Regions from separate parts of the Halobacillus sp. AWH4_228 genome, predicted to be linked through region 2. Evidence: riboswitches for the same ligand, from Rfam matches in the RefSeq annotation. Region 2 holds a riboswitch; the other holds the start of a gene.

Region 1 (10,561 bases), 1.9 Mb from region 2:
CCGATTTGATCCTCCTGTCCGGATAATAGGAAGCCGTCTAGACCGATGAGGCCGCCTCCGGACGATCCGAACATGATGCCGTAACCAACAATGAAATAGAGAACAGCGGCTATCGACATTGTCATGAAGTTTTTCATGAGGATGTTTAAAGCGTTCTTCGAGCGTGTGAATCCGGATTCGACCATCGCAAAGCCTGCGTGCATAAAGAATACTAAAAAGGCGGCAATCATTACCCAGGCCATATCAACGGATTGAAGTACAGATTCAGCGGTTACGGTCGTCTGAGCGCTGGCGGCGACAGGAAAGCTGAAAAGAGCCAGCAGTGATAAAGGAATAACTTTCTTCATAAATGGATCGTCCTCTCCTATAAATTAAATAAGTGCCTGTTTGCCAGTTTCCCCTGTCCGGATCCGGAAGACCTCATCGATGGTGGATACGAATATTTTCCCATCCCCGACTTCATCAGTAGCGCAGGCTTCCAGGATGACATCAACGACAGAGCCGAGCTCGTGGTTCTCAATGACCATTTCAACCTTAACCTTCGGGTACAATTTAATTTCAAAACGGTTCCCTCGGAAGATTCCTTCCTGACCTTTCTGTTGACCGCATCCAGCTACTTCTGAAACGGTAAGCCCCTTGACTCCGAGGGCGTCCAGCTGCTGCCGGAGCTCTTGGAAAGCTTCGGGACGGATGATGGCTTCGACCTTTTTCATAAGCTCATTTCCTCCTCATATTCATGTCAGGAAATATGACATGCGTAGTAGTTGTTATTTACTATATAAGAAATATTCTGAAAAATCAATACCTTTATTGTAAATATGTAAGGAAAGTTGACATGTTCGTGAGGGGAGAAAAAAGCCTGCCGGAACGCAAGGGTCCCCGGCAGGCTTTTCGGCAGGCTTATAAGTCATCAAATCCGTTCGTATCGGATACTTTTGTATATTGCCTGGATTTCTGTTCGAAGAAATCCGATTTTCCTTCATCCACGTCCTGATAGGCACGGATCCACTTGAATGGATTTGTATCCTGTTCAGGGTAAGGCTTATCCGTGCCAAGCATCCGGCACCGTTTGTTTGCGATATAGCGGATATAATCTTCAAGATCATCCATCGGTATGCCCGGAAACTGATCTCCGATAAGGTGGCGTCCCCATTTGATCTCAAGCTCTGTCGCTGTTTTAAACGTTTCTTTCGCGAATTCACGGTAAGCATCGGCATCAAGCTGAGGGTTTTCATTCAACGTCTCATTGAATATCCGCGTGAACAAGCTCACGTGAATCTGTTCATCGCGATTAATGTAGTTGATCATCGTACTGGTGGAGACCATTTTCTGATTACGGGCAAGGTTATAGAAAAAGGCGAACCCGGCATAGAAAAAGAGTCCTTCCAGGACAACGTCATAGACGATAGATTTCAAAAAGGAATCCAGGGAGGGGGCATCAATGAAATCCTGATAGCCGTCGGTAATGAACTGATTGCGCTCCATCAGGACGTCATCGTGCTTCCAGTATTCAAAAATCTTTTCCTGTTCCTGTTGGTCTACGAGGGAGGACAGGACATAAGAGTAGGACTGGTTATGGACAACTTCCTGGAACGCCAGCACCTGCATGAGAGCGGACAAACTGGAATCGGTTAGATAATCCGAGATTTTTCCTGAGTAATCAGTCTGGACCGAATCCAGAAAAGCGAGCAGACCGATAATCTTCTTGAATGATTCCTGTTCCTGGGCGCTCAGCTCCGGCCACTGCTTCAGGTCGTTGCTCATGTTGATTTCACTCGGAATCCAGAAGTTGGCGAGCATCGTTTTATACATCGGGTAGGCCCACGGATAGCGGGTGTCATCCCAGTTCAATATATTGGAGCTGCGTCCGTTGACGATTCCGGTGGACGCATTAGGTGCTTCGTGGTCGACTAACTTTCGTTTGTTTAATGTTTCCATAAGTCTTGGTCTCCTTTTTACGATGAGCAGCTTTCACAAGCATCAAAGTCTCCGGAACTTGAAGTGGAGCGGGTATAGTAAGTGGTTTTCAGACCGTTTTTCCATGCATCCATATGCAGCGCAAGCAGTTCCTTGGCCTGAATGGTATTTCTGACATACAGGTTGAAGGAAATGGACTGATCGATATATTTCTGGCGGATGCCGTTCTGGCGGATGCTTGCGTGCTGATCCACATCATAAGCGGATGGATAGTACCCGTAGGTTTCATGGTTCAGTTCGGGAGCTGTCACCGGGATTTTATAATTTTTCTTTTCTTCGGAGTAGAATTTCTTGAATACCGGATCAATACTTGCTGTACTGCCGGCAATTAAGGAGGTACTGGAGTTTGGCGCCACAGCCATCAAATAACCGTTTCTCATGCCTTGCTGGGAGACTTTCTTCTGCAGGGCTTTCCAGTTCCACGTGCCTTCCTGGTCAAACGACCGTTTAACAAAAAATTCTCCGGTTTCCCAGTCGGATCCCTCGAAATATGGATAGCTTCCTTTTTCAGCGGCCAGCTCACTGCTTGCTTCAATGGCGTGATAGGCAAGCGCTTCATATACCTCCGATGTATATCCGAGAGCCTCATCTGATTCCCAGTCCAGCTGCTTCTTGGCGAGAAGGTGTGCCCAGCCGAAGGTACCGAGACCGACGCCGCGGTAGGAATGGTTTGTTAACTGCGCTTGAAGGACAGGAATCGTATTTTGTTCAATGACATTATCCAGCATACGAACCTGGATGCTTACGAGGCGCTTCATAACGCCCGCAGGAACGGCACGGCCTAAGTTGACACTGGACAGGTTACAGACGACAAAATCCCCCGGGGTTTTTACCGAAATGATTTTTCCGTCCTCGACATACTGTTCCTCCTGCACAGTCGCTTTTTGATTCTGGGCAATTTCTGTACAAAGGTTACTGCAGTAAACCATGCCCTGATGGCTGTTGGGGTTCATACGGTTCACTTCATCCCGATAGAACATGTAAGGGGTCCCGGTTTCCAGCTGACCGATCATGATCCGCTTCATAATTTCAATGGCGGGTACTTTTTCCCTGGACAAATCAGGGTTTTCGATACAGGCCTGGTATTTTTCCCGGAAAGAACCGGCTCCTTTATGTTCATCAAAGTGGTCTTCCAGAGAAAAGCCCATAACCGTACGAACTTCGTGAGGATCGAATAAATACCAGTCCTCCCGGTTTTCCACCGCTTCCATAAATAAGTCGGGGATGGATACCCCTGTAAACAAATCGTGGGTGCGCTGACGTTCATCTCCGTTGTTCAGCCGGCTGTCCAGAAACGGGAAGATATCCTTATGCCATATGTCCAGATACACGGCGACCGCTCCCTGACGCTGGCCGAGCTGATCCACGCTGACCGCGGTGTTGTTCAACTGTTTCATCCATGGAAGGACCCCTGAGGAAACGCCTTTGAATCCACGGATATCGCTGCCGCGGCTGCGGATTTTACCTAAGTATACACCGATGCCCCCGCCATGCTTGCTCAAATTGGCAATGTCTGTGTTGCTGTCATAGATGGACTGGAGGGAATCATCGATGGTATCAATGAAACAGGAGCTTAACTGTCCATATCTCTTTCCGGCGTTGGAAAGGGTCGGGGTAGCAACGGTCATGTACAGGTGACTGAGAGCCCAGTACGCTTCCTTCACAAGAGAGAGACGCTTGTTTTCATCTTCCTGAGCCATTAAAACCATGGCAATAATCATAAAACGCTCTTGAGGGAGCTCGAAAATCTCCCCGGACTTACTTTTTGCCAAATAACGGTCCGACAGCGTTTTCAGACCGATATACGTAAATAAGTGATCCCGTTCCGGCGTGATAACCTGTTCCAGTTCATCCAGTTCTTCTTTTTTGTAATAAGTGAGCAGCTTGTGTGTGTAAATCTGTTTCTCGATCAACGTCTCAATCAAGCCATGAAAATTTTGATAGGCCTTCGTTGTGCTGCGGTTCCCTGCAGAGGCTTCGTACATACGGGTGAGCAGGATCCGGCTGGCCGCATAAGTCCAGTCCGGTGCCGCTTCATCTATTTCGGCGAGGCACTCGAGGATAAGGGCATCTGCCTGTTCATCATAGGGTTTGTCTGCGATCTGTGAAGACTGCTTTTCTAAAAAATCGTCCAGGGGAAGCTGAGGAAAGTCGTCCTTCCATTGTTGAATCTTGTCCGTCCAGCTTGTCGTCGTTAATGTGGCAGCCATAGTGTCACTCCTTTTTTTTCATAAAAAAAACCGCTCTTTGGGGGTGAGCGGATGAAACCATGAAACGAAAAAAAGGAAGAGACAAGGCTCTTTCATTTCATCGCTTCATCTTCTCAATCCCCGAAGAAGTTGAAACTGCGACGAATGAAGACAGGTCTCCTGGCTGACACTCGTTCTTACTCCGGTCCTTCCCGTGCGTGGCACAGTGGTTTTACCGTTTCGCGAGTGCTGACAGTTGCGGGGGCAGCTCCGGTTTTTCACCGGATTCCCTATTAAGCCTTGTGGCATCTTCGATTCGTTCATACTATATATAGTGTTTTTGTTGTTGTTTAATAGCTTATCTAGTGTTTTTATCATAACGTGGGTGGATGAATCATGCAACTCTTTTCTTTTGGATGGTTGGTAGGATTCCCCTTTTTCGATAAGGGAAACCAGTGAGTGGCGCGGTTTTATATACTATAATGAAAGTGGGAGAAAAATTTTTCAGGAGGGTTCAGAATGAGTGAAACATTTAACTGGCATAAGGAAGCAGAACGCCAATGGGACAGCCGTTCAGATATGTGGGAAGAAAAGAGCCGCACCATGTGGGAAGAGGGAAGCAGGAAGAGCATTGTCCCTTTTGTGAAAAAATATCTGCCGGCCGGCACAATTGCGGACCTTGGCTGTGGAGATGGATACGGTTCCTATATGTTATCCAAGGAAGGGTATGATGTGACAGGCGTGGACCTTTCCAAAGATATGGTGAACAAGGCCAATCAACGGGTGGACGATCATGCGCAGCTGAGGTTTGTGCAGGGCGATTTGGCGGATCTGCCTTTTGAAGATGAACAGTTCGATGGCGGAATGGCTGTTAATTCACTGGAATGGACAGAAGTACCTGCAGCGGGGCTGGAGGAAATGAAGCGGGTGCTGAAGCCGGGTGGACGCCTCTGTATAGGGCTTCTTGGCCCGACAGCAATGCCGAGAGTGAACAGCTACCGAAGGCTGTATGGGGAAAAAGTGATCTGCAATACGATGATGCCATGGGAATTACAGCAGCTGGCTGTTGAAAATGGCTGGGAAGTGATCGATGGAGAAGGCGTTTATAAAAGAGGGGTGGAACCTCACCTGCTTGCCGATCTTGATGAGGATTTGAAGCAGGCGCTGACATTTATGTGGCTGTTCATTTTGGAGAAAAAATAAACCGGCACCTATGAACAGGTGCCGGGAGTGTGGACTATAAATGCTCGTCAAAAGAGTTAAGGTTATCTTCGTCCGTTTCATCCCAAAGGAAAACGGCAAGCATCCGGTCCACTTCTGCAAGCTCATGCAGACCGGAATGTGTGGCCAGATTGTTGAAAATCAGCTCCTCTTTGTACTGACCGAAGGGAACAATCTTCTCCAGTCTGCTGACACTGGAAGAGTGGACGAGTCCATCCCAATGGTCTTCTTCCGGTTCCGTTCCGTTGATGACGCCCGCAATGGCAAGCACTTCAATTTCGGGCGGGAAGTTTTCCTTGTTTTCTTCCATTTGTCGGAGAGCTTCTGACCCGGGCTGGAGATCTGTGGTCGCCTCCCCGTAGTTGGACGCAAAGTAGCCTTCCTTTTTAATGCCATTGAACGGACTTGCAATGACGGCCAGTTTTTCGACCTTGGGCGCCGGCAGGTCGGACTCTGACATGAGGTACCCGGCAGAAGCCAGGCCGCCCATCGAATGACCGACTAGATTCACCTGCTGGATCTTATGTTCCGTCCGCAGCTTCTTCATCACCTGCTGAAGCCAGTACGTCTGGTCCTGGATGCTTGCCCGGTTGTTTTCGAAAAGTACCTGGACAAATGGGCGGGGTGTACTGGAGAAGTTTCCTTGAATCGATACCATACCGGATGCAGAAACATAAATGGTCATATGTTTTTTCCCCCATTGAAGGTTTTCCATCCGGTCTATCATCGACTGAAAGCTGCGCGGGCCGCCTTTATATCCATGTACAAACAATGTCGGTGTCAGCTCAGAGCGTTCCACCGGTTCAGAGCTGCTTGATTTTGCGCTTATAAAAAATATGAGAAGACCGATAAAAACCGAGCCTATGAAAATGAGGCTCCATTTTTTTGTAAACAGCTGCCGATTCAACACACTTCCTCCTGTTCCTTCTGTTAGATGATCGTTTCTTTTTATTTTAGCACAGACCCGGGTGGGCGCTGCGCATAGATGTACTATACCCCGGTGGTGTGAACTTCATGTCAATGATTTATCCCGGCACACTTTTTGGTTTACTTCCATTATTTCGGGGAAAACTGACTGTGAAATCAAAGAAATGAAAAGTGGAAAGGAGCATGACATTGAATCAGGAAGAATTGAAGCAGCAGATCCATCAACTGATGGATAATCATAAAGTTGGAACACTGGCTACGGTAAAGGACAGCAAACCGCACACCCGTTACATGACTTTTTTCAACGACGAGAATTTCACGTTTTTCACCCCGACGAGCAAGGAAACACATAAAGCGGAGGAGATCGAGGGAAATCCACACGTTCATATCCTTCTGGGATATGAAGGAGAAGGCTACGGCGATACCTACCTGGAAGTACAAGGGCAGGCGAAAATCCGCAGTGATCAGGAGATTAAAGAGTGGATTTGGAATGATGAGATGACACGATGGTTCGATGGCAAGGATGATCCTGAATTTGTCGTTCTTGAAATCCTCCCGGAAACGATCCGTTACATGAACAAAGGTTCCCATACACCGGAAACCCTGGAATTATAAGAACAACAAACAGCAGGCTGTCGAGCCTGCTGTTTTTAGGTTTCCAGCCCACATGGATCGTCTTCGTATTCAACTTCAATTGTTATGTGCTCCAGCTGGATGGATGTCAGTGTGTTTTTTACCCCTTCCTTAATGGAACAGATCTCCTGTTTCCCCGCATTTCCTGCCACGACTACGTGGGTGGAAAAAGCATGGTTTTCCCCATCAAGAGACCACAGGTGGGTATGATGGCTGGATAACACCCCTGGAAGGTCATCGATTTTTTTGATGATTTGTTTAAGGTCCACATCAGATGGAACAGCTTCCAGAAACAGCTTCATCGTTTGGACAAGATTTTTGACGACATTATACAAAATAAACAGCGTGATTCCAATGGAAGCCACAGGGTCCAGGATCGGTACGTCAAAGAACATCATGATAACACTGGCGATGAGAACAGCGATCCACCCGAGGACATCCTCAAGAAGGTGCCATGTCAGAACTTTCTGGTTCATGGAATCCCCGCCGCGCAGACGGAAAACGGCAGCTCCGTTAATGACGATGCCGAGAATGGCCACGGCCAGCATCCCCCCGGCATGGGGTTCAGGGGGATCGAAAAGCCGGGGAACGGCTTCGACGAATATGAAAATGGATCCTACGATCAGGACGATACTATTGATAAGAGCGGCCAGAAGGGAGAAGCGCCGGTAGCCGAAGGAAAAGCTTTCGGATGTTCTTTTTTTGGAGAACTTCTGTAAAAACCATGCAAGGCCTAGAGATAGCGAGTCTCCGAGGTCATGCAGCGCATCGGATAATATCGCCATACTATTCGTTAACAATCCGCCGATGATTTCAATTATGGTAAAAGCGAAATTCAGAAAGAAAGCGGTTTTGATTTTTCCGGTTATCGAGTCTGCGTGATGATGATGGTGATGACCCATCCTTAAACCTCCCTTTATATGAATATATGTTCATATATTAAAAATAAGCAAAGAAGAAGAGGTTGTCAAACGATTTTCCATCGTTCCCCCTGAGGGGGGGAGACTCCTCTTCTCCTGCCATGCCTTTCAGCCATCGACTGGGTAAAAACGTCGGTAGATATGGTAATAGTCAAGCTTATGCCCTGTCGTCATGGCTAGCCTCTCCATCTCTTGAAGCAGGAAGGTTTTGTCGAGTTCATAAATGACTTTCTCTTCAATGTGATCAATTGTATTGCAGGCAAATTCCCAAAGCATTTCGTGTTTGGATTCATCAATGGATTCAGCAATAGATGCGATTGAACCGACAAGGTCGGTAATAATCAGATGGTTGTCCCGGGCATAATGCCGGATATAGCCGAAACCCCGGTAGATGTAGTACTCAAAGGATTCGGAAAGCAGGATGACACGAACCTGCCCGTCCTTATCCATCAAGTAAGGGGTGAAGGTAATATAATCTTCGACGGTGAGCATCAGTTCTGACATGCGGTAAATGGTATTGGAAGCCGTTTTGGGATCATCATTGCTGATGGATTTGATCGCAATTTCGGCAAGCTTATGCATCCCCATCTGCAGGTCCTGCAGCTCCGTCTCCTTATAGCCGATGCTGATCATCCGGATGTATTTCTCCTTTTCGATATGATCAGCTCCAGGCCCCCAGTAGCTGATCAGTTCATTTCCCCGCAGGATATAATCACCGACCTGTGCTTTGAATTGAACGATAATGTTATCTTTCCGAGCTTCTTCGATCATCGTCTGGTAATCGACAAGCTGGACATATCCGGATTGAACAGCACTGATAGGGAACGTCTTTTCCTGATAATCCTCCAGCAGATTGTCCGGGTTTTCACAGCGGTGAGCTTCAAGGTCTTTTCGGAGTGTCTGATTGATGATTTTCTCCGATGACTGCTTCATGGAGTCCGTGATGTTATGTACCTGCATCCATGTTGTCGCATGGTTGATGAAGTAAATAAACGTCACAGATGAAGTAAAGGCCATTAGAATCGTAATGGTCGGGACGGCCACAAAATACTCATATTCGGTATTCCCGATGAAAAGAAATACAAGAAGCACGTAAACAAAGTTCCCATTAAAAATACCCAGAGCGTGCTGGGTCCGTTTATCAGAAACAAAGTTAATAAGCATCCTTGGAGAGAATTGTCCGCTGAAAGTTGTAAGCACAACAAGCAGGGAGTTCAATGTAAAGGCACTCAATGTAAGAATTCCGCCGATCAGCGTACTGACGAGCATTCGTGTGATATCGGCATTAATCCGGAAGAACTCATGTGTATATTGTTCCAGCTGAAAAGACAAGTCCAGATACAGGGTGGCTATGACGAAAAGAATCGAAGCGGCAATATAAATGAGCGGCATATACCAAATGGTCATTTGGATTTCATGTTTCCGCTGACGCTTCGACATCTCAAAATATTTACGTAAAGATATCGGGAGTATCTTCAAAAGCATGGGTGTTCCCTCCTTTTTTTTGGGTGGAATCGTTATGAAAGAGACCACTTTATAATTCCCTTTCCTTCTTTTGTTAAAACCGTCATAATTGTAGGAAAATAGAGGGAGAGTGATCAGGAATGGACTTGAACTGGATGGAAAAAACGTATGAGCAGCTGACAAAGGAGGAACTGTACAGCATCTTGAAATTACGCGTCGAGGTATTCGTCGTAGAGCAGGAATGTCCGTATCCGGAAATTGACGGACGTGACCCCGAATGCCTGCACATCTGGATGGAGGGTGAAGGAAGAGTGGCTGCTTACTGCCGGATCGTCCCCCCGGTTGAGGATAATAACTCCTACAGCATCGGCCGTGTCATTGTACATAAGGATTATCGTGGAAAAGGAACGGCACGGAAGTTGATGGATAAGGCCATTCAAGCTGTCGAAACGAATTACCATACCGATCACATTTGGCTTTCAGGACAGGAACATTTAAGAGGGTTTTACGCTTCTTTCGGATTTGAGGAAATGACCGGCGTCTATCTTGAAGACGGCATTCCCCACGTGGATATGAAGAAGAATTTGTAAAGTGTCCAAATGTTTGAAAGGCATCCAGGCGGGAATGATAGCCCTGTATAGTTCCTGAATGGAGGTAATTGAGAAATGAGTCCACAAACATTTACGAAACAATATATCAATGGCCAATGGAAAAATGGCTCCAGTGAGAAATTTGTAGAGAATGTCAATCCATATACAGAGCAGTCCATCGCATCGATCCCGTCCGCCAACCAAGACGATTTGAATGAGGCATATGACGCGGCTGTCCAGGCGCAGGAAGGCTGGATGACAACGCTGCCTGCCGAGAAGCAGACGTATTTTGATCAGCTGCTTCACGTCGTGCAGGAGCGGAAAGAAGAAATCGTCGACTGGCTTGTGAAGGAATCCGGAAGTACGATCGTCAAAGCTGAAGTAGAATATCAGGCGGCTGTGTCCATCATCCGTGAATCCGCCAGTTTCCCGACGAGAATGTCCGGCTCAATTCTTCCGTCCAACACGCCGGGTAAGGAAAACCGGGTCTACCGTTCTCCTAAAGGGGTAATCGGCATTATCGGCCCATGGAACTTCCCATTCCACCTTGCTTTGAGATCCATTGCGCCAGCTGTTGCGACAGGAAATACGGTCGTCGTTAAACCAGCTTCTGATGCACCGGTAACGTCCGGCCTGCTCA
Region 2 (10,561 bases):
GTGTCACCCCGGTTTGTTCCATCACTTCTTCTGCAATCTGATAATCCTCTCTTGTCCACTGTTTGAAAAGTCCTTTTTGATAAGGGTAGCGGCCTATCAACACAGTCTGCTCCACTGTTGTGGAAAAGGACACATCATGATGCTGGGGAAGGACTGCCATTTCCTTCGCTGTTTCTTTCGCTGTCATACGGCTGATCGGACGGCCCTGAATGGCAACGTCCCCCCTGACTCCCGGCAGCGTCCCGTTTATCGCTTTAAGTAACGTCGTCTTTCCACTGCCGTTCGGACCGAGGATACCAAACATTTCACCCTTAAGTATAGAAAAGGACAGATCATGAAGAATGTCATGGTCGTAACCGGCATAGAGATGTTGCACGTCAATCATGAACTTCTACCTCCTTTTCTTCTTCGGATTAGTATGGCAGCAAACATCGGTGCCCCGATCAGAGCGGTGACCACACCTATAGGAAGCTCGGATGGGGTGACGATTGTTCTGGCCAGTAAATCAGCGAGAATTAGAAATGCACTTCCATTCAAGACACACAGTGGTATTAGATGCCGGTGATCACTACCAAACAACTTCCTGCATATGTGAGGGATAACCAGTCCGACAAATCCGATGGTCCCGGATACGGCAACAGCCGCACCAGTCAAGATAGAGGCCGCAGACAGGACCACGTATTTTTGACGCTCCACATGAACCCCGAGCTGCCTGGCCCGCTCCTCACCAAAGGTCATCGCATTCAGTTCCTGTCCTGTAAATATGAGCAATAGGACTCCACCAACAAAGAAAGGAAGCATCAAATGGACATAATCCCAGCCACGGTTACCGACACTACCAAGCAGCCAGTTGATGATCTGCCGCAGCTCCTCTCCTGTCAAAGAAATCATAAGGGATATGAATGATCCGAGGAATGAGCTGAAGATAATCCCAGTTAAGATGATCGTCGTCATGGACATCGATCGGTCTACAAGCCTGGCAAAACCTACGACGATAAAAATCGTGCAGATCGCTGCCGTAATACTTACGACTGGAAGCGTAAAAGAACCGGCAAAAGGAAGACTTATGCCCAGGAACAAAACCGCAACCGCTCCCACCGACGCCCCTGAAGACACGCCGAGTGTATAGGGATCCGCGAGCGGGTTTTTAAGCAGACCTTGAAAAGCGGCCCCTGATACAGCCAGTGCGCCGCCTACCAATCCTGCAAGAACGACCCTCGGCAGCCGGATCTGCAGAATAATTGCCTGCAGAGTAGGATCTGTCCCTTCAGACACAGGCAAAAATGGAAGCAGCTGCCCGCCGATGATGCGGGCAATAGCTTCGAAGGAAATCGGGACACTGCCAAGGGAAGCCCCGAGAAAAATGCTGAACACTAAAAACAAGACACTGCCAATATAATGTGTCGTCTTATTCGCTAAAAACGTCTGGATAAACGGCTTCTGCAAGTTCCTGAACCCCTTCAACTAAACGTGGACCCGGACGTGTGACAAGATCGGAATGAACATCATAGACTTGTTCTTCCTCTACAGCAGGTACGGTGTCCCAGCCATCCCGGCTTAAAACACTGCCTTGAGGATCTTCTGTGTAATAGCCATACGTCGTAATGATGACGTCCGGCTGCAGTTCAACAATTGCTTCATTGTTCATTTTGAACCAGCCTTCCTGATCCCCGACAACGTTTTCCGCCTGAATAGCAGCCAGCATTTCATTCAAAAATGTGCCTTGTCCACCTGTGTAGATTTCAGGTTCCGGTGACACTTCCACAAATACATCTTTTTTGTCTTCCTCAGCAATCGCAGCCGCCTTTTCTTCAACCGCTTTCAAGTCTTCCTGCATACCAGAGACGATCTCTGAAGCTTTTTCGCTTGTTCCGGTAATATCTCCAATCGTGGCAATCGTTTCATAGACCGTATCGAACGAAGAAGCATCCTTAACGACATAAACGGAAATCCCTGCATCACGAATCTGCTGAAGGGCTTCTTGGGAAGTATGCGCTCCGGAAGCATGAGCAAGGACTACATCCGGCTCAAGTGAAAGGATTTTCTCTACATTCAAATCCTGTCCTCCGATTTTCTCTTTTTCGGCAGCTTCTTCCGGGTAATTGGCGAAATCACTAACCCCGACCACTTCCTCGTTCAAGCCAAGTGCAAACAGGATTTCCCCATTGCTTGGAATTGTACTGATAATATTATCCGGTTCTTCTTCGATGGTTACTTCATTATCCATAGCATCCGTTAAGGTCAATGGATAAGAACCCTCTTCCCCGGACGTTTCATTTTCTTCTGTCGTTTGGTCGGACTGGTCCTCGGAAGACTCTGCATCCTCATTCCCACCTGAAGCACATCCCGCCAGTAGACCGATGACAAATATCACAGCCAGCAGTTTTCTCCATAAATGTTCCATCTTTATTCCTCCCCTTATTCCTTGGAACACAAAAAAACACATCCCCGGAAAAGATGTGCACCATTAGAAAACACCGCAGACGGGTCCCTTCTAATCTTTCGACACACCCTCCTATCCGCGTAGGTTTTTTTGGTGTTTAAAGCAGGCAGGTCTCCTGACTTCAGGTCAACAAGCCCCGCTCCTTCCCATACGTTTTTGCGTACAGTGGATCATCTGCGGGTCTCTCTCTGTTACAGTGGCGGGACCGTGCTGGAATTTCACCAGCTTCCCTATTAAGCAATTGAGTCGTTCAATTGCGCCTGCTTTTCCAATATGTAGTTCATTTCTATTGTAAACGAAATTTGACTAAATTGCTCCCATTTTCTTTTTTTCCGCCGGACTTTATTTAATCCAACCTGCCTGTCAAAGCTGTCCATCCTCTTGTCATAATCCGTCCATTTCACTAACGTGGACCAAAGAAGCTTGAATGATATACCTTTCAGGCGCGTCTCCAACAAAATTAAACGGGTAACAGGTAGTCAGTGTCAATGTCGGCTCCTTCTTATCCACAATGACAGAGCGGTCGTCTGCATCAGTAACCCAGGTCTTCTCTACTTTGTATTCATAACGCTTTTGTTCATACTCATAAAAAAGGGAATCTCCTTGTTTGATATCGCCCAGGTTCGTAAAAACCGTCTCCCGGTGCCCGCTTAACACGGTATGCCCTTTTTCATCAGGAGTGGTGGTCCACTCACTCACATACATGCCGACGCCCCGTTTCAGTGAATCCTCATCCGCGCCCCAGTAAGTGGTGTATCCTTTGTTAAGCATCGGGATGATCAGCCTTCCCATCTCTTCTCCTTTTTCATATGTAGATACTTGCTCACTGTACACCTTCTCTTTCCCTGCCGTTTTACGATCAGGGCCATCCAAGACCGCCATTTCATTTATTTCCGTGGAAGCTTCCTCCCATGTACTGATTTCTTCTTGGGAGACCTTCTCTACTGCACCGGCAGCATTCCACCATTGAAGTCCATAAAACAGAGAGATGGAAAGCCCGATGGTTATGATCCCAATAAGAAATTTATTCACGAAAAAACCTCCTTTTTCATTAATAAAGAAAGGGAGAAGCCGCTGTGCGGCTTCTCTATCTCCTTCTTATGCTGTCTCTTTTCTTCTGTACAAAAGGACGACTCCGGCAGCAGCGGCAGCAAGTGCACCTGCTAATGCGTAAACCGGTTCATTGGAAGACGTGTCTGGAAGCTCACCGCCGGCAGCCTCTTCGAGTGTCTGGGCATCCAGGACTTCCTGAGGAATTTCAATAGAGCCTACCCCATTGAAGTTGGAAAGAGTGACATCAGAAGTCTGACTGATAGTTACAGATTCACCGCTGTCCTCAAACATCATTTTCATGTCCATCATCATACCTGTCATATAATGGTTTTCTTTATCAATGGTTACTTGATAAGAGAAATCTTCAATTTCAACTTTCTCCATCAACTGCTCCATCATCTTCTGCATTTCAGCAGACTGCTCCGAATCCTGCTGACTGCCGGAAGATTGAAGCATTTGCGTGGACATTTTCAATAGTTTTTCGCCGTCACCTTCATAGGTCAGTACATAAGCGTCATCTTCCTCACTGACGGTCATGTCTGAGGCAAGCGGCATCGCTTGGGACATCTGCCCTTCTGCCATCATGGATTTTTGAAGATTTCCAAGATCTCCGGACATTTTCACCCAGCCTTCCTCAGGCACCTGAACGTGATACCCATCCTCCGTCAAATATGATTCCGTTTCCTGACCGGCAATGGTCGTCATCATATGCATTGTAAGAGGATCAAGCATGACATCCGCCTTTGATTCAGATGTCACTTCGGAGTTTTCTCCGCCTTCCATCCCCGGTACTGTCTGTTCAGAAGACGTATGGATCGTATAGCTGTCCAGACCCATCATCGCTTCGTTCGATTTTTTCAAGATGTCTTCCGCACTCCTATCAGCCGCAGCGGCTTGAAGAGGTAACGCAAACAGAACAGCACCAGCCATCATCGTACTCAAAAACTTTTTCTTCATCCAAACACTCCCGTTTCATATTGGCTTCTACGGTGAGTTTCCTATGTATGTATGATCCAAAAGCTGACCCAACCCACTATTTTCCACCTACAGGTTAATAACCCACCCCTCTCACTTTTAAACATAAAATCCTCATTTTCTGCATTTTTATTCCAGATGTTGTCGAAGGATTGAGTCTATAGTCGTTAGGAACGCCGGTTACTTTCCCGAAAGGTACAGAGATCCATCCTGATGGATTTGGCATGCAGAAATTTCCTTAAAAGAAACAAACCCCTCCGTTTTCACCTGCTCCTGAAGCCATTGTTCGCTGAAACCGCTCTGCTGGAGTTGTTTCTTGACAACTTCTCCATCTATGATCACCAGGTAGGGAGAAGAGGTGGTTTGAGTTAAAAGGTTCATATGGGCAGGAGTGACCGGAGAAGCCTCCGCTTTCCTTAATACACTGACAGTCCCGTCGGTTTCGAGTACAGCTGCTTCCACGTGGCTGAAACTGAAGACACCTTTTTTTCTTAACTCGGCAATAAGTTCATCCACTGTAAAACGTACTTTTTTCATTTCTTCCATCTGAATCTGTCCATCTTTCATGAGTATGGCTGCTTCACTATTGAAAATCCGGCGGATCCAAAGACTTTTCAACGTCAAATGGTCGATAAGAAAAACCAGTCCGGAAAATAAAGCGAGGGCAAGGATGCCACGCGGAAGGGACACACTTGGGGACAGAAACGTCGTCGCTGTCATACTTCCCAGGGTTATACCTGCAATAAAATCGAAAAGCGTCATCTGGGATGTCAATTTCTTTCCAAGTGTCCGGGCCAGTATATATAATACAAAAAATAAAACGATTCCGCTTCCAAGATACATAACCGTATTCATCAGGCACCCTCCTTACTTTTTTCCTTAACCCTAGCGTTCCATATTTCATCAGGGATTATGAAAAAGCCACCGAATTTTATATTTGGAGGGTTCCTGTGTGAATAATAAGCCTTTAAGTTGATGAAATGAAACGGCTCTGAAATAATAAGACCACACCTACTAGAAACGGAGGTATAAACATGGATGCATTTATCCGCTCCGATCAATACCATTATATAAAGAATGAAACCCAGAATCTGCTGAACGGCCACCGGACGACCAATGATTCATCGGTCACTCAGGCACTTACCTCTCTTTCTTCCGAAAAAGCCCTCGATGTTTTTGAAGCGTTAACGGAAGGACAGCACGAATTGATCCGTCAGATTGAAGAGGTGCAGGAAGAAACAGATGCCATTTTTTATTTTTCCAGACTGAAGCATTATGTGATTCCTTTCCCGAAGCTGACCGACGCAGAAATCAGCCTCCTGTTTCCTAAAGTAAAAAAACTTCAGGTTCCGGAATTCGATGAAATGGACTGGGCTGAAATGTCCTATATGGGGTGGAATGACCCTGCAGCCAATCGTAAATATATCATCACGAAAGTCGACGACCGGTATACCGGTCTTTACGGACACTACCTGCCATCCAGGCAGAAGAACATATGCACGCTCTGCCATGAACAGGAGCGTGTCGGCCTGTTTACGGTCACCAGCAAAGGAAAAGATGCTGAAGAAAGCGTAACCCGTGGGAATTATATCTGCTATGACAGCAGGAAATGCAACGAAAATATAAAGTCCAGGAAACCTCTGGAGTCGTTCATCAAGCGTATGATGAACCTATAAAAAAAGCCCATCCGGAATCCGGATGGGCTTTTTTTATGCTTGTTTCTGTTCAGTTTCTTTGTCGTAATCGGGAGAAACCGCCCGCTTAATCGTCAAGGCAATGACCACAGTGATAACTCCCAGGGCAAGCGCAAACCAGTAAGCTTGATGAACGCCGGCTGTCATGGCTTCGGTCATTAGGGCACTTCCCTCCTGTGCCTGTTCTCCATCGAGATAATTTCTCTGCCCCTGGCTCATAATGCTGACAAAAATGGATACTCCAAGCGCCCCTCCGATCGGCTGCAGCGTATTGGCTATCGCTGTTCCATGAGGATACAAGTGCTTCGGCAGCTCATTCAGCGCATTGGTCTGGGATGGCATCATAATGGCTGAAATCGACAACATCAGCAGGATATAAGCAAGAACAAAACTCCACGTCGGGATGGAGGGTGTGATTTGGCTGAAGAAGAACATCACCCCTGTCAGGATAATCGTCCCGGGAATAATCAGCTTCCGTGGGCCGACTTTGTCAAATAACGTCCCCATGACCGGTGACATCAACCCATTAAGCAGGGCGCCGGGAAGTAAAAGCAGTCCGGCGATTTTGGCGGAATATCCAAGGGGACCCTGGAGATACATCGGCATGACGATTTCGGAAGCGAACATCGCCATAATGACAATAACAAAAATAGAGATGCCTCTGGCATAGCTCGGGTATTGAAAAACCCGTACATCAAGAAGCGGCTCATCCAAACGGAGCTGGCGGAAAACAAACCAGACCATGCTGATAACTGCAGCAGCCAGGATCACAATGATCGAGGGTGAGGCGAATCCTGCTTCCGTTTCCCCTGCACTGCTGAAGCCATAGACGATTCCGCCGATTCCTATAGAAGAAAGGACAATCGAAATTGCATCCGCCTTCGGTCGTGTGATCTCACCGACATTCTCAAGGAATTTCCATGCGAAAATGATGGAAAACAAAGCAAATGGAATGACGGTAATAAACAACCAGCGCCACCCCAGGAAATCAACAATGACCCCGGATAATGTCGGGCCGATCGCTGGAGCGAACATGATGACGAGTCCGAATGTTCCCATAATCCTTCCTCTGACCGCAGGCTCATACAGCAAAAGAAGGGCATTCATAATGACAGGAATTAACAATCCCGTTCCCACCGCCTGAATCATACGCCCGGTTAAAAGCATCGGAAAGTTCAATGCGGACGCTGCAATTGTCGTTCCTATTAAGAAGATCGTCATAACTCCGATAAACATCTGTCTCGTCGTAAACCATTGAATTAAGAGGGCGGATATCGGCATCAAGACCCCCATCACCAACATGAAGCCCGTGGCCATCCACTGGACCGTCGGAGCACTTAAGCCGAAAACATCCATAAGTTCTGTTAAAGCTATGTTCAAAAGCGTCTCGTTGAGAATGGCAAAAAACGCCCCGATCATAAACGTGGCCAATATAATTTTTCTATTCTGCGTCGTCTCCATTTTGAACCTCCATCTTCTCTGTCAAAGTACAATCCTTCCCTATGTTCTATAAAATGATCCACTTTTGCAAGGGTTTTGCTTTTCTTTACGATCATTTACACCTGCTTTTACAAAGACTTCCTTATAAAGAAAAGATATCAATCTTTCTTTGACAGAAAGCTCACAATGATGTAAATTACTATTGTACGAACAATAATTTTAATTATTACTAAAATATTCGTGTTTCAGGAGTGATTTTGATGGAAAATGTATTTGATTATGAAGATGTTCAATTAATTCCCGCAAAATGTGTCGTAAATAGTCGTTCTGAATGCAACACCTCTGTTCAATTTGGAGATCATACGTTCAAGCTGCCTGTGGTTCCCGCCAACATGCAGACCATTATTGATGATGAAACAGCAACAAAGCTTGCTGAACATGGATATTTCTATATCATGCACCGCTTCCAGCCTGAAACACGCACCCGTTTTATTGAAACCATGAAGGAAAGAGGTTTAATTTCTTCCATTAGTGTTGGTGTGAAGGAAGACGAATATGAATTTATCGAATCATTGGCTGCGCGCCATCTGACTCCGGATTATATTACGATCGACATCGCCCACGGACATTCCAGCGCTGTCATTCACATGATTCAGCACATCAAAGCCCACCTTCCTTCCACGTTCGTCATTGCTGGAAATGTCGGTACTCCAGAAGCCGTCAGGGAACTTGAAAATGCCGGAGCCGATGCCACTAAAGTAGGAATCGGACCAGGAAAAGTATGTATTACCAAAGTCAAAACCGGTTTCGGTACGGGTGGGTGGCAGCTGGCAGCTTTACGCTGGTGTGCAAAGGCAGCCAGTAAACCTGTTATTGCCGACGGCGGAATCCGCACCCATGGAGATATCGCAAAATCCATCCGTTTTGGCGCCTCCATGGTAATGATCGGCTCCCTCTTTGCCGGTCACGAAGAATCCCCGGGAGAAACCGTTGAAAAAGATGGGAAACTCTACAAAGAATATTTTGGCTCTGCTTCTGAATATCAAAAAGGGGAAAAGAAAAACGTCGAGGGCAAGAAGATGTTCGTAGAATACAAAGGACATTTGAAAGATACCCTTACAGAGATGGAACAGGATCTTCAGTCCGCCATCAGTTATGCAGGCGGTACCGACCTTGATGGCATTCGACACGTGGACTATGTCATTGTAAAAAACTCCATCTTCAATGGAGACAAAGTTTATTAAAAAGAAAACCGGCCGCTTCTACGGCCGGTCAGGCTGTCGGTAACGTTTCCGGCAGCTTTTTTTGTACAATGGATTCCCGATCTTATGAAAAGCCCGTTAAGTATGCCTGCAGAAGCACGATCATTCGAAGATCTGCTTGGTCAGGAATCTCTACCGGAAAAAGTTAACGGAGGCCGTGCTACCGACAGGCTTCTTCCCATATGCGGGCCTTTGCAATCAAGATGACATAAAGCCACCTCTACATGATGTTTCTAAAGCCGGGACGGTCTTCTTCTTTTCCATCCGTATCAATAATCTCGCTGCAGAAGTGGGATGTATATATCAAAATCATGATGATCCATTTCCCTTGGCACCGGGTACTTCTCGAACTTGATTTGCAGATCATCATACTCCACACCAGGTTCACGATGAGGTTGTCTCCCCATATTCTTAAACCATTGATAGACAGCTGTATAGGTATCTGCAACACTTTTTCCTTTCAAATGCTGCACGTGCAGATAGGTTTGTTCTGGAATCGTTTGAAGATTCATCGTCGAGGGAATTTCCACCGACTCGTCAACCTGAATAGTGGACAAATCCATCATCCCTCGTATGATAAGAAAACCCCCATTGTTCAGATAGATGCTCAAGGTCAGCTCTTGCGATCATTTCCGCCATTACACCCTCTATAAACCCTTTCAGATCCGAAAGCTCTGTGTAACTCCCTTCCCATCTCCGGCAGGCGGTCTTCCATTCCGGAAGCGTAATGATTTCCATAAACTCACTCCTTTCCCGTAAAACAAGATTTATCAGTTATGTCAGAGGTTCAATCTGTTTTCTCTACTACGTATGTGCCTCTTTTTCCCCTTTCCAAACCAGCCCATATAAATAATCAGGTCTTCCAATAATAAGCATCCATCTATTCCGTTACCTTGTTTCGCTGGACAGTGCCGCCTGCTCTTCTACACGGTCGACAAACTCCTGGACGACTGTATCATTCCCTTTTTTATTCGCCAGCTTCATCATGGCACGGCCGACAAAGTTGGTCCCACGATTGGACCCGGAGTATATCAACCTTGTTGTTGAATCATCTACTTTTTCCAATCGGAAGGACGCCGTTACTTCAAACGCTCTGCCAATCACAAAAGCGATTTTCTTATGTTTAAATGCCGGTTTGTCTTCATACACAAGCGTATCTACAGTATAGGTTTCGAGACGCTTCCCTTCTCTGTAAGTCTGAAGATGTTTCGCACCAGCTTCCGTTTCTGTTTTTTCGATCAGCTTATGCTCTTCCACCTTAGGCATGATCCGCTTAATGTTTTTATCTTTGAAAAGATCCCACACATCCTCAAGTGAAGCGCCGATCATTTTTTCTTTTTCCCATTCTATCATTCGTTCTCCTCCTTACCAGATTGGATAAAATCATCCAGTTCCTTAATTCTTTCTTGAATATCTTCTGCCTCTTGTTCCATTTTGCTTTTCTTTTCGGCTAACAATTTTTCCAGAATGGTAAAGGAGTCATCGTCCATGACCGTTTTCATTTCCTGTATGGAAAAACCGAACCTCCGCAGTTTACCAAGCAGAAGAGCGAGAAAATAGCTGCCGTCATCATAGTACCTGTACTTGTTTTCGGGATGAATAAAAGCCGGTTCCAACAGGCCCACCTCTGCATAATACCGGAGTGTATCCTTGCTGAGGCCGGTAATGTTTGAGAATTCACTTCTTTTATACAT

What was found. Region 2 has a riboswitch for cobalamin ahead of ACXADP_RS09405 (ABC transporter substrate-binding protein). Riboswitches for the same ligand answer to the same signal wherever they lie in the genome.
Region 1: linked by a shared signal. The riboswitch ahead of ACXADP_RS19495 (ribonucleoside-diphosphate reductase subunit alpha) and the one ahead of ACXADP_RS09405 (ABC transporter substrate-binding protein) in region 2 are both predicted to bind cobalamin.

The regions. Positions count from the first base shown of each region.
Region 1 is NZ_JBSWTE010000001.1:3,774,944-3,785,504, reverse strand. It holds gene ACXADP_RS19510 (ammonium transporter) at 1-347, opposite strand, end outside; gene ACXADP_RS19505 (P-II family nitrogen regulator) at 372-713, opposite strand; gene ACXADP_RS19500 (ribonucleotide-diphosphate reductase subunit beta) at 901-1,938, opposite strand; gene ACXADP_RS19495 (ribonucleoside-diphosphate reductase subunit alpha) at 1,956-4,187, opposite strand; cobalamin riboswitch at 4,321-4,494, opposite strand; gene ACXADP_RS19490 (class I SAM-dependent methyltransferase) at 4,686-5,369, shown strand; gene ACXADP_RS19485 (alpha/beta hydrolase) at 5,404-6,294, opposite strand; gene ACXADP_RS19480 (pyridoxamine 5'-phosphate oxidase family protein) at 6,504-6,929, shown strand; gene ACXADP_RS19475 (cation diffusion facilitator family transporter) at 6,965-7,849, opposite strand; gene ACXADP_RS19470 (DUF2254 domain-containing protein) at 7,976-9,352, opposite strand; gene ACXADP_RS19465 (GNAT family N-acetyltransferase) at 9,472-9,921, shown strand; gene ACXADP_RS19460 (aldehyde dehydrogenase family protein) at 9,997-10,561, shown strand, end outside.
Region 2 is NZ_JBSWTE010000001.1:1,864,341-1,874,901, reverse strand. It holds gene ACXADP_RS09415 (adenosylcobinamide amidohydrolase) at 1-385, opposite strand, end outside; gene ACXADP_RS09410 (FecCD family ABC transporter permease) at 382-1,446, opposite strand; gene ACXADP_RS09405 (ABC transporter substrate-binding protein) at 1,409-2,404, opposite strand; cobalamin riboswitch at 2,532-2,722, opposite strand; gene ACXADP_RS09400 (class D sortase) at 2,828-3,475, opposite strand; gene ACXADP_RS09395 (DUF6612 family protein) at 3,542-4,453, opposite strand; gene ACXADP_RS09390 (DUF421 domain-containing protein) at 4,652-5,326, opposite strand; gene ACXADP_RS09385 (FusB/FusC family EF-G-binding protein) at 5,506-6,147, shown strand; gene ACXADP_RS09380 (MDR family MFS transporter) at 6,181-7,626, opposite strand; gene guaC (GMP reductase) at 7,866-8,849, shown strand; gene ACXADP_RS09370 (effector binding domain-containing protein) at 9,137-9,424, opposite strand; gene ACXADP_RS09365 (hypothetical protein) at 9,405-9,605, opposite strand; gene ACXADP_RS09360 (SRPBCC family protein) at 9,756-10,220, opposite strand; gene ACXADP_RS09355 (MerR family transcriptional regulator) at 10,217-10,561, opposite strand.